Roseobacter denitrificans OCh 114: one gene and its partner. Each later gene encodes a partner of the first gene's protein in a complex. Links are inferred from orthologs where the notes say so. Each region holds a gene or a part of one and is shown on either strand. Other genes may lie near its edges.

Evidence for each region. Proteins that work in one complex are often made in the same cells at the same time.
Region 2: the proteins of mfd (region 1) and uvrA are in contact, whole or in part, in a crystal structure (PDB 4DFC), measured with the Escherichia coli proteins. The link is inferred for Roseobacter denitrificans OCh 114 from one-to-one orthologs.

What each region holds. Positions count from the first base shown.
Region 1 is NC_008209.1:2,615,306-2,620,754, reverse strand. What follows is about bases 658-4,706. They hold mfd (transcription-repair coupling factor), read left to right. Parts: upstream 658-1,041; coding sequence 1,042-4,506; downstream 4,507-4,706. Other genes in these bases: RD1_RS12600 (MFS transporter), read right to left, coding at 4,503-4,706; RD1_RS12610 (hypothetical protein), read left to right, coding at 658-1,008. Also shown: hemB (porphobilinogen synthase), read right to left, coding at 1-360; more of RD1_RS12610, read left to right, coding at 481-657; more of RD1_RS12600, read right to left, coding at 4,707-5,449. UniProt on the Escherichia coli protein: Couples transcription and DNA repair by recognizing RNA polymerase (RNAP) stalled at DNA lesions. Mediates ATP-dependent release of RNAP and its truncated transcript from the DNA, and recruitment of nucleotide excision repair machinery to the damaged site.
Region 2 is NC_008209.1:2,867,015-2,871,101, reverse strand. Bases 1-3,387 are described here. They hold uvrA (excinuclease ABC subunit UvrA), read left to right. Parts: upstream 1-328; coding sequence 329-3,187; downstream 3,188-3,387. In the rest of the region: RD1_RS21165 (hypothetical protein), read right to left, coding at 3,389-3,532; mmsB (3-hydroxyisobutyrate dehydrogenase), read right to left, coding at 3,704-4,087. UniProt on the Escherichia coli protein: The UvrABC repair system catalyzes the recognition and processing of DNA lesions. UvrA is an ATPase and a DNA-binding protein. A damage recognition complex composed of 2 UvrA and 2 UvrB subunits scans DNA for abnormalities.

The DNA of each region.
Region 1 (5,449 bases):
AATATCCGGCACCGCCTGTTTGATGGCGCGGATGGCCCGATTGACGTGGTTTTCCGGATCCCACGCGCCCGCGCAATCCTCTGTACGCTCTTCTATGCCGGTATAGGGAAAGATGCAGATCGCGGGGATGCCCAGATCTGCCGCCTCGCGCGCAGCCTCCACCAGTTGATCGACCGACCGGCGAAAGACACCCGGCATCGAGGGGATCTCCTCCTTGATCCCCTCACCGGCGCGCACGAAAACCGGCCAGATAAAATCATCCACCGTAAGCGTGTTCTGCCGCGTCAAAGCACGGATGGCCGGGCTTTGGCGCAGGCGGCGCAGACGGGTGGCGGGAAAGGGGGCTTGTGTCGGGCGCATCGCAAATGTCCATTTTGTGTTACACATCCTGATTGCCACGTATTTTTCCCCAAGCCAAGGCTAGGAATTGCCACATTGCCCCGCTAAGAGTGCCGAAAGACAAAAAGAAAAGCACGTCTCGTGGACCTTTACAGCAGCATCTTTGAACTGATCGACATGCGCTCCTTTTCGAACCTCTGGTTCTGGATCGCGCTGGCGGTACTGTGGTCCACGGCGAGCCATTGGGTGCTTGGTGTTCCGTTCGATATGGTCCTGCGTGCACGCCGCAACGGGGGACAGGCGGAACAGGACCTCGAAGATCTGGTGCGGATCAACACCAACCGGTTGCTGTTCATCTCGACGGTTTCGGGATTGTGGATGCTGGCGCTGGGGTGTTTTATCCTGACCGCGCTGCTGTTGACGGGCTTTGTCTACGGGCTTGAGATCGCACAGGCGCTGTTCTTGCTGGGGTTTCCGATGTCACTGGTGGGGTTGCTCTCCTTGTCGACCGCGCGTCTGATCCGAGACGAAGACGCCACGGGTGAGCATTTGCGCCGACGTTTGTCGCGCCATCGGCTCTATGTTCAGATGATCGGCGTTGTGTCGATCTTTGTCACAGCACTTTGGGGAATGTACCAAAACCTGTCGATTGGCGTATTGGGCGGTTGACACTCCGGCGCTGAGACACAATTGAAGCAGCCCATGACTGCGCACACCCATATCACGATCTCCGGCGTGCCCGAGGGCTATGATGCCCGCGTGCTGCTTGACGAAGTTGCAAAGAGCAGCGCGCCGGTGATGCATATCGCGCGTGATGACAAACGTCTGGCCGCGCTGCAGGCTGCGCTGCGTTTCATGGCCCCAGATATGCCCGTGGTGGTCTTTCCGGGCTGGGATTGTCTGCCCTATGATCGCATCTCACCCAATGCGGATATCTCCGCACAGCGGATGGCGACGCTCGCCGCGTTGATCCACGGCATGCCGGAGCGGTTTATCCTGCTGACCACGCTGAACGCCGCCAGTCAGAAAATTCCGGCGCGCGACCTGCTCAAGGATGCCGCCTTCAGCGCGCGCGTTGGCAGTCGGATCGACGAAAAGGCCTTGCGCAATTTTCTGGTGCGCATGGGCTTTGTGCAAAGCCCGACCGTCACCGAACCCGGCGATTATGCGGTGCGCGGTGGGATTATTGATATTTTTCCACCCGGCGACATGGGGCCTGTGCGGCTGGATCTGTTCGGGGACGTTCTGGATGGCGCGCGCCGCTTTGACAGCGCCACGCAGCGCACCACCGAAAAGCTGGACCTCGTTGAGCTTGCGCCGGTCTCCGAGATCATTCTGGATGAGGCTGCCATCACACGGTTTCGCCAGAACTACCGGATCGAATTCGGCGCGGCAGGCACGGATGATCCGCTGTATGAAGCCATCAGCGCCGGGCGCAAGCACCAAGGGGCGGAACACTGGTTGCCGTTTTTCCACGATGGGTTGGAGACGCTATTTGATTACTTGCCACAGGCCTCTGTGTCGCTGGATGATCAGATCACCGCCGCGCGAGAGGCACGCTGGGACAGCATCGCGGATCAATATGAAACGCGCCGCATTGCCATGTCCAACCGCTCCAAGATGGACAGTGTGTACAAACCCTGCCCACCGGAGGCGCTTTACCTCAACAGTGCCGCTTGGGACGCAGCAGTTGGCGGGCGGCGCGTGCTGCAACTGGCCCCATTGCCACAGCCGACGGGGTTGAATGTCACCGATGCAGGGGCGCGGATCGGGCGGAATTTTGCACCTGAACGACAACAGGAAAGCCTAAGCCTTTTCGGGGCTTTGGCTGATCACATTAAGGTAAAGATGGAAGGCGGTCCGGTGCTGATCGCCAGCTATTCGGAGGGCGCGCGTGAAAGGCTGACCGGGCTGATCGAAGACGAAGGGCTGGCCGAAGCGATCCCGGTGCCCGATGCGACACGGATCGGCAAACGTGGCCTTTACCTCGCCGTCTGGGCGTTGGAACACGGGTTTGAAGCCCCTGGCCTCACGGTCATATCCGAACAGGACGTGCTGGGGGACCGGTTGATCCGCTCGAGCCGCCGCAAACGCCGCGCCGAAAACTTCCTGACCGAAACGGAATCGCTCAGCCCCGGCGATCTGATTGTCCATGTGGATCATGGTATCGGGCGCTACAAGGGGCTGGAGGTCGTTACGGCGGCAGGGGCGGCCCATGAGTGTATTCTGCTGGAATACGCGGAGTCCTCGAAACTCTACCTGCCCGTTGAAAATATTGAGCTTTTGTCGAAATACGGCCACGAGGAAGGGCTGCTGGATCGTCTTGGTGGCGGGGCCTGGCAGGCCAAGAAAGCGCGCCTCAAAGAGCGCATCCGCGAGATGGCCGACAAGCTGATCCGGGTTGCAGCGGAACGCGCGCTGCGCAAAGCGCCCGTGCTGGAACCGCCACCGGGCATGTGGGATGCCTTCAGCGCGCGCTTCCCCTATACGGAAACCGATGACCAGCTGCGCGCCATCGCGGATGTGATCGACGATCTGACGTCGGGCAATCCGATGGATCGGCTGGTCTGCGGGGATGTTGGGTTTGGCAAGACAGAAGTCGCGATGCGCGCGGCCTTTGTGGCGGCCATGTCGGGCGTTCAGGTCGCGCTGATTGCACCGACAACTTTGCTGGCACGCCAGCACTACAAGAGCTTTGCCGAAAGGTTCCGCGGTTTTCCGATCAACGTGCGCCAGCTCAGCCGCTTTGTCCCGACCAAGGAGGCCAATGAAACACGCGAGGGCTTGAGCCGTGGCACGGTCGATATCGTCATCGGAACCCATGCGCTGCTGGCCCAGGGCATCCGTTTTCAAAACCTCGGATTGCTGATCATCGACGAGGAACAGCATTTTGGCGTAACCCACAAGGAACGCCTGAAACAGCTGCGCACGGACATCCATGTGCTGACGCTGACCGCGACCCCGATCCCGCGCACGCTGCAACTGAGCCTCACGGGCGTGCGCGACCTCAGCATCATTGGCACACCGCCCGTGGACCGTCTGGCGATCCGCACCTATGTCAGTGAATTTGACACGGTGACCCTGCGCGAGGCCTTGCTGCGCGAGCACTATCGCGGCGGGCAGTCGTTTTATGTGGTGCCACGCATCTCTGATCTGCCGGAGATCGAGGCGTTCCTGACCGAACAACTGCCCGAACTGACCTATGTGGTGGCGCATGGGCAGATGGCGGCAGGTGAGCTTGATGACCGGATGAATGCCTTTTACGACGGTAAATTCGACATCCTGCTGGCCACGACGATTGTTGAATCCGGTCTGGATATTCCAACCGCCAATACGATGATCGTGCATCGGGCGGATATGTTTGGTCTGGCGCAGCTGTATCAGATCAGGGGGCGCGTCGGGCGGTCGAAAACCCGCGCCTATGCCTATCTGACGACAAAGCCACGGGCGCGTTTGACGGCGACGGCGGAAAAACGTCTGCGTGTGCTCTCCAGCCTTGATACGCTGGGGGCAGGGTTCACCTTGGCCAGCCAGGATCTGGACATTCGCGGCGCGGGCAACCTGCTGGGTGAAGAGCAATCGGGTCAGATGCGCGATGTGGGCTTTGAACTTTATCAATCCATGCTCGAAGAAGCGATTGCCAAGATTCGCACGGGTGAATTGGAAGGACTGTCAGAGGCGGACGATCAATGGGCCCCGCAGATCAACCTCGGCGTGCCGGTGCTGATCCCCGAAGACTATGTGCCGGATCTGGATGTGCGGCTGGGGCTTTATCGTCGTTTGAGCAGCCTCACCACCAAGGTCGAACTGGAAGGGTTTGCCGCCGAATTGATCGACCGGTTCGGCAAGCTGCCGCGCGAGGTCAACACGTTGATGCTGGTGGTGCGCATCAAGGCGATGTGCAAACGGGCCGGGATCGCCAAGTTGGATGGCGGGCCAAAGGGGGCAACGATCCAGTTTCACAACGACAAATTCGCCTCACCGCAGGGGCTTGTGTCCTTCATCGAGGATCAGCGCGGGCTGGCCAAGGTCAAGGACAACAAGATCGTCGTGCGGCGCGACTGGAAAGCGGATGCCGACAAGATCAAAGGCGCGTTTGCCATCGCGCGCGATCTCGCCGAAAAGGTCATCGCCGAGAAAAAGCGCAAGAAAGCAAAGGCGGGCTAGGCGCTTTGCGCGCGCGCCTCAACCCGCGCCATATACATCATCAGCAGGAAGGCCAGCAGCGCCAGCACCAAAATGGTGCCAACCAGCGGTCTGATCGTGCCGTCAAACAACAGACCGACGGGCGAGGCGATCACAGCGGCCAGCACGGTCGAAATCGCGCCGATCACACTCGCGGCCATGCCCGCGATATGGCCCATCGGTTCCATCGCGATGGCATTGAGGTTGCCAATGGACAGTCCGGCCTGAAAGAACACAAACGCCTGCCAGATCGCAAAAACGGCAAAGCCCTGACCGGCAGCGCTCCCACTGGTCATCAGAACGAGCGTTGACAGACCAATCTGCATGGCCAGACCGATGGTGATCAGGCGGCGCATGCCAAAACGCACGACCAACATGGCGTTCAGAAAACTGGAAAGCGCCGAGGACAGCGCAATGGCACCGAACCAGAAGGGGAAGGTTTCAAGCTTGTCGAACACAAACTGGTAAACCGGTTGTATCAGCATCAGTAGCGAAAACAGCATGGCCATGGAAAGTGTTTGAACCATGATCGAGATGCGCACGACCGGGTGTTGCAGCATTTGCCGCACGGCATCCACAATCAGCGCTATTTTCAGCGGGCGTCTGTTTTCCACCGGCAAGGTCTCGGGCAGGCGCAGGCCCAACCACACCGCCGAGATCAGTGAGAATATGACAAAGGCCAGAAAAATACTGCGCCAGCCGGCAACGTGGATGATAACAACGCCCATGGCGGGCGCAAAGGCTGGCACAATGGTGAAGATGATCATGACGATCGACAGGATCCGCGCCATTTCGCGCCCCGAGAAGAGATCGCGCACGATCGCAATGCAGACCACGCGCGGGCCTGACGCGCCGATTCCCTGAAACACGCGGGCAATCAACATCAATTCGAGGGACTGGCTGGCCCAGGCCACAGCCGCAGCGG
Region 2 (4,087 bases), 250 kb from region 1 along the record:
CAAAAGCGCCTGACTGTCAAAGCCTGCCGATGCGTAAAACTATATTTACCATTTGGAAAGCACTTTCGCGGTGTTAACCACGTTTTCCGGGTGTTTTCCCGTGGCAGTTGCGATCATCCCGTTAACGTTCTGTTCACGGGTGTAAATTCCGCGTCTTTACGGTCTTGCGCGATTCCCTTGGTGACATCGGCAACGGCAAACACGCACCGGGCACTTTGAACGCAACCGATCCAAGCGCATTACGGCTTGTTCCTCATTCGTTCTCTTTTTTTGATTGGCGAAGCGGCGTCAAACGCCTATGTCGTTTAGTAGGAAATGGGGGCTCATGATGGCTGAATTGAAAAACATCGAAGTGCGCGGGGCGCGTGAGCATAATCTCAAGAACATCGACGTGGATATTCCGCGCGACCAACTGGTTGTTATCACGGGTCTTTCAGGGTCAGGAAAATCGTCGCTCGCCTTTGATACGGTCTATGCCGAAGGGCAGCGCCGCTATGTCGAATCGCTGTCCGCCTACGCGCGCCAATTCCTCGATATGATGCAGAAACCGGATGTGGATCACATCTCCGGCCTCAGCCCTGCGATTTCCATCGAACAGAAGACCACGTCGAAGAACCCGCGCTCGACCGTGGGCACCGTCACCGAAATCTATGACTATATGCGCCTGCTGTTCGCGCGCGTCGGCACGCCCTACAGCCCCGCGACGGGTAAACCGATTGAAGCGCAGCAGGTGCAGGACATGGTGGACCGTGTGATGACCATGGAGGAGGGGACGCGCGCCTATCTGCTGGCCCCGATCATCCGGGACCGCAAGGGCGAATACCGCAAAGAGTTTCTGGAACTGCGCAAGCAGGGATTTCAGCGGGTCAAGGTGGATGGCGCGTTTTACGAATTGGACGAACCGCCAACGCTGGACAAGAAATTCCGCCATGACATTGATGTGGTGGTGGATCGGATCGTGGTGCGCGAGGGTTTGGAAACGCGGCTTGCCGACAGCCTGCGCACCGCACTTGACCTTGCCGATGGTATCGCAATCCTTGAAACGGCCCCCGCCGAAGGCGAGCCGGAACGCACGACGTTTTCGGAGAAATTTGCCTGTCCGGTCAGCGGCTTCACCATTCCCGAAATCGAGCCGCGGCTGTTTTCGTTCAACGCGCCTTTCGGGGCCTGTCCGGACTGTGACGGGTTGGGGGTCGAGCTGTTTTTTGACGAGCGGCTCGTGGTGCCCGATCAGAACCTCAAGATTGCCGATGGGGCCCTCGCGCCCTGGCGCAAGGGCAAGTCGCCCTACTTCTTGCAAACCATCGAGGCGATTGCGAAACACTATCAGTTCAAACAGTCGACCAAGTGGAAGGATCTGCCGAACAAGGTGCAGCAGGTATTCCTCTATGGCTCGGGCGAGGAGGAGATCCAGTTCCGCTACGACGAAGGGGGCCGGGTCTATCAGGTCACGCGCGTGTTTGAAGGCGTCATTCCGAATATGGAACGGCGCTACCGCGAGACAGACAGCAACTGGATTCGCGAAGAGTTCGAGCGCTATCAGAACAACCGGCCTTGCGGGGCCTGCGGTGGTTTCCGTCTGCGCCCCGAAGCCCTGGCTGTCAAGATCGCCGGGTTGCACGCTGGTGAAGTGGTCCAGATGTCGATCCGGGATGCTTTTGAGTGGTGCGAGACTGTGCCGGACCATCTGACGGCGCAGAAGAACGAAATCGCGCGCGCGATCCTGAAGGAAATCCGCGAACGTCTGGGATTTCTGAACAATGTGGGGCTTGAGTATCTGACGCTGAGCCGCAATGCGGGCACGCTGTCGGGCGGCGAAAGCCAGCGCATCCGTCTGGCCAGCCAGATAGGCTCCGGCCTGACCGGTGTTCTTTACGTTCTGGATGAGCCGTCAATTGGCCTGCATCAGCGCGACAATGATCGCCTGCTGTTGACCCTCAAGAATCTGCGGGATCAAGGCAATACCGTCATCGTGGTGGAGCATGACGAGGAAGCGATCCGCGAGGCGGATTACGTCTTTGACCTTGGTCCGGGGGCGGGCGTGCATGGTGGAACGGTTGTCAGCCACGGCACACCGGCGCGCGTTGCGGCGGATGAAAATTCGATCACCGGGCAGTACCTGATGGGGACGCGTGAAATCGCCGTTCCGACGACGCGGCGCAAGGGCAACAAGAAAAAGCTGCAGGTGGTCAAAGCGACGGGCAACAACCTGAAAAATGTCACGGTGGATTATCCGCTGGGCAAATTCGTCTGTGTGACGGGCGTGTCGGGCGGCGGGAAATCGACGCTGACGATTGAGACGCTGTTCAAAACGGCCTCCATGCGGCTGAACGGGGCGCGCCAGACGCCAGCGCCTTGCGAGACGATCAAGGGGCTGGAACATCTGGACAAGGTCATCGACATTGATCAACGCCCCATTGGGCGCACGCCGCGTTCGAATCCGGCGACCTATACCGGTGCCTTCACACCGATCCGCGACTGGTTTGCCGGGCTGCCCGAGGCAAAAACCCGGGGCTACAAACCCGGACGGTTCAGTTTCAACGTCAAGGGCGGGCGCTGCGAGGCCTGTCAGGGCGACGGCGTGATCAAGATCGAGATGCATTTCCTGCCCGACGTCTATGTGGAGTGCGAAACCTGCAAGGGCAAACGCTACAACCGCGAAACACTTGAGGTCACGTTCAAGGGCAAGAGCATTGCGGATGTTCTTGATATGACGGTGGAAGACGCGCAGGAATTCTTCAAGGCGGTGCCGTCCATCCGCGAGAAGATGGATGCGTTGATGCGCGTGGGCCTAGGCTATATCAAGGTTGGCCAACAGGCGACGACCCTGTCGGGGGGCGAGGCGCAACGCGTCAAGCTTTCCAAGGAACTCAGCAAGCGCTCAACCGGGCGCACGCTTTACATTCTGGATGAACCCACCACCGGATTGCATTTCGAAGATGTGCGCAAGCTGTTGGATGTATTGCATGAATTGGTCGATCAGGGCAATTCGGTGATCGTGATCGAGCATAATCTCGACGTGGTCAAAACCGCCGACCACATCATCGACATCGGACCGGAAGGTGGCGACGGGGGGGGCGAGGTCGTGGCGACCGGCACGCCTGAACAGGTCGCCGAGGCGCCGGGCAGTTACACCGGGAAATACCTCAAACCGATGCTGGCACAGAAGAAAGTGGCCGCCGAATAAGTGTTTGAACAGGGCGGTGGCGCTGCGCGCTCACAGCCCTGCGCTGGTTTCAAATGTACCGGTTGGATCGTTGTGGCAAATGCGACCGGATCATCCGTGAGGTCCTGCGGCTTTCACAGAACGGCGCGCCACAGGCCTGTGGCGGTCGCCATCGGACCGCCAAAGATAAGAACGGTTACGGGAGGACCGGCCCTGATGTCGTCAGTCCAATGCGACGCCGATCAAGACAAGCACGGCGAAACCGCCAAGCGCAAAAACCCATGCAGGCGCGGTCAGTGTCACGTCAGATCTGAGGCGCTGCGCGAGGGTTCTGACATTCACTTCGGTTGTTTCTTGCTGTTCCATGATTGCTCCCATTGTTTATTTTCGTGCCTTTGACATGGGGACCACCACGGCCATTGCAAGATGTGCAACATCGGTTTTCGCCTTAATGGCTTGTTTCTGCCTGTTGGGCCGTCGTTGCCCCTCGGGGTTCGAAGCCCGGCGAGGAACGGGGGCGCATGCCATCACCCGATGTCATTCTGTGCGCGAGCGCTGCGTGAAGCGTGGCAGCATGGCGGAGAAATCCTTGCCGCGCCCGTCTTCCTCCTCGACAAAGGCGCGATAGAGCGCGAGTGCGCGCGCGCCCATCGGGGTATCCGCATCCACCGCCTCAGCCGCCTGTTGCGACAGGCCGAGGTCCTTGAGCATCAACTCAGCGGCGAAACCGGGGGTGTAATCATTGTCGGCCGGGCTTTGCGGGCCGACGCCGGGTGCCGGGCAATAGGCGTTCATCGACCAGCTGTAGCCCGATGAGGTGCTGACAACATCGAACATCTTCTGACGGTCCAGCCCCAGTTTATCAGCCAGCGCGAAGGCTTCGCAGGTGGCGATCATGGTGGCCCCGAGGATCATGTTATT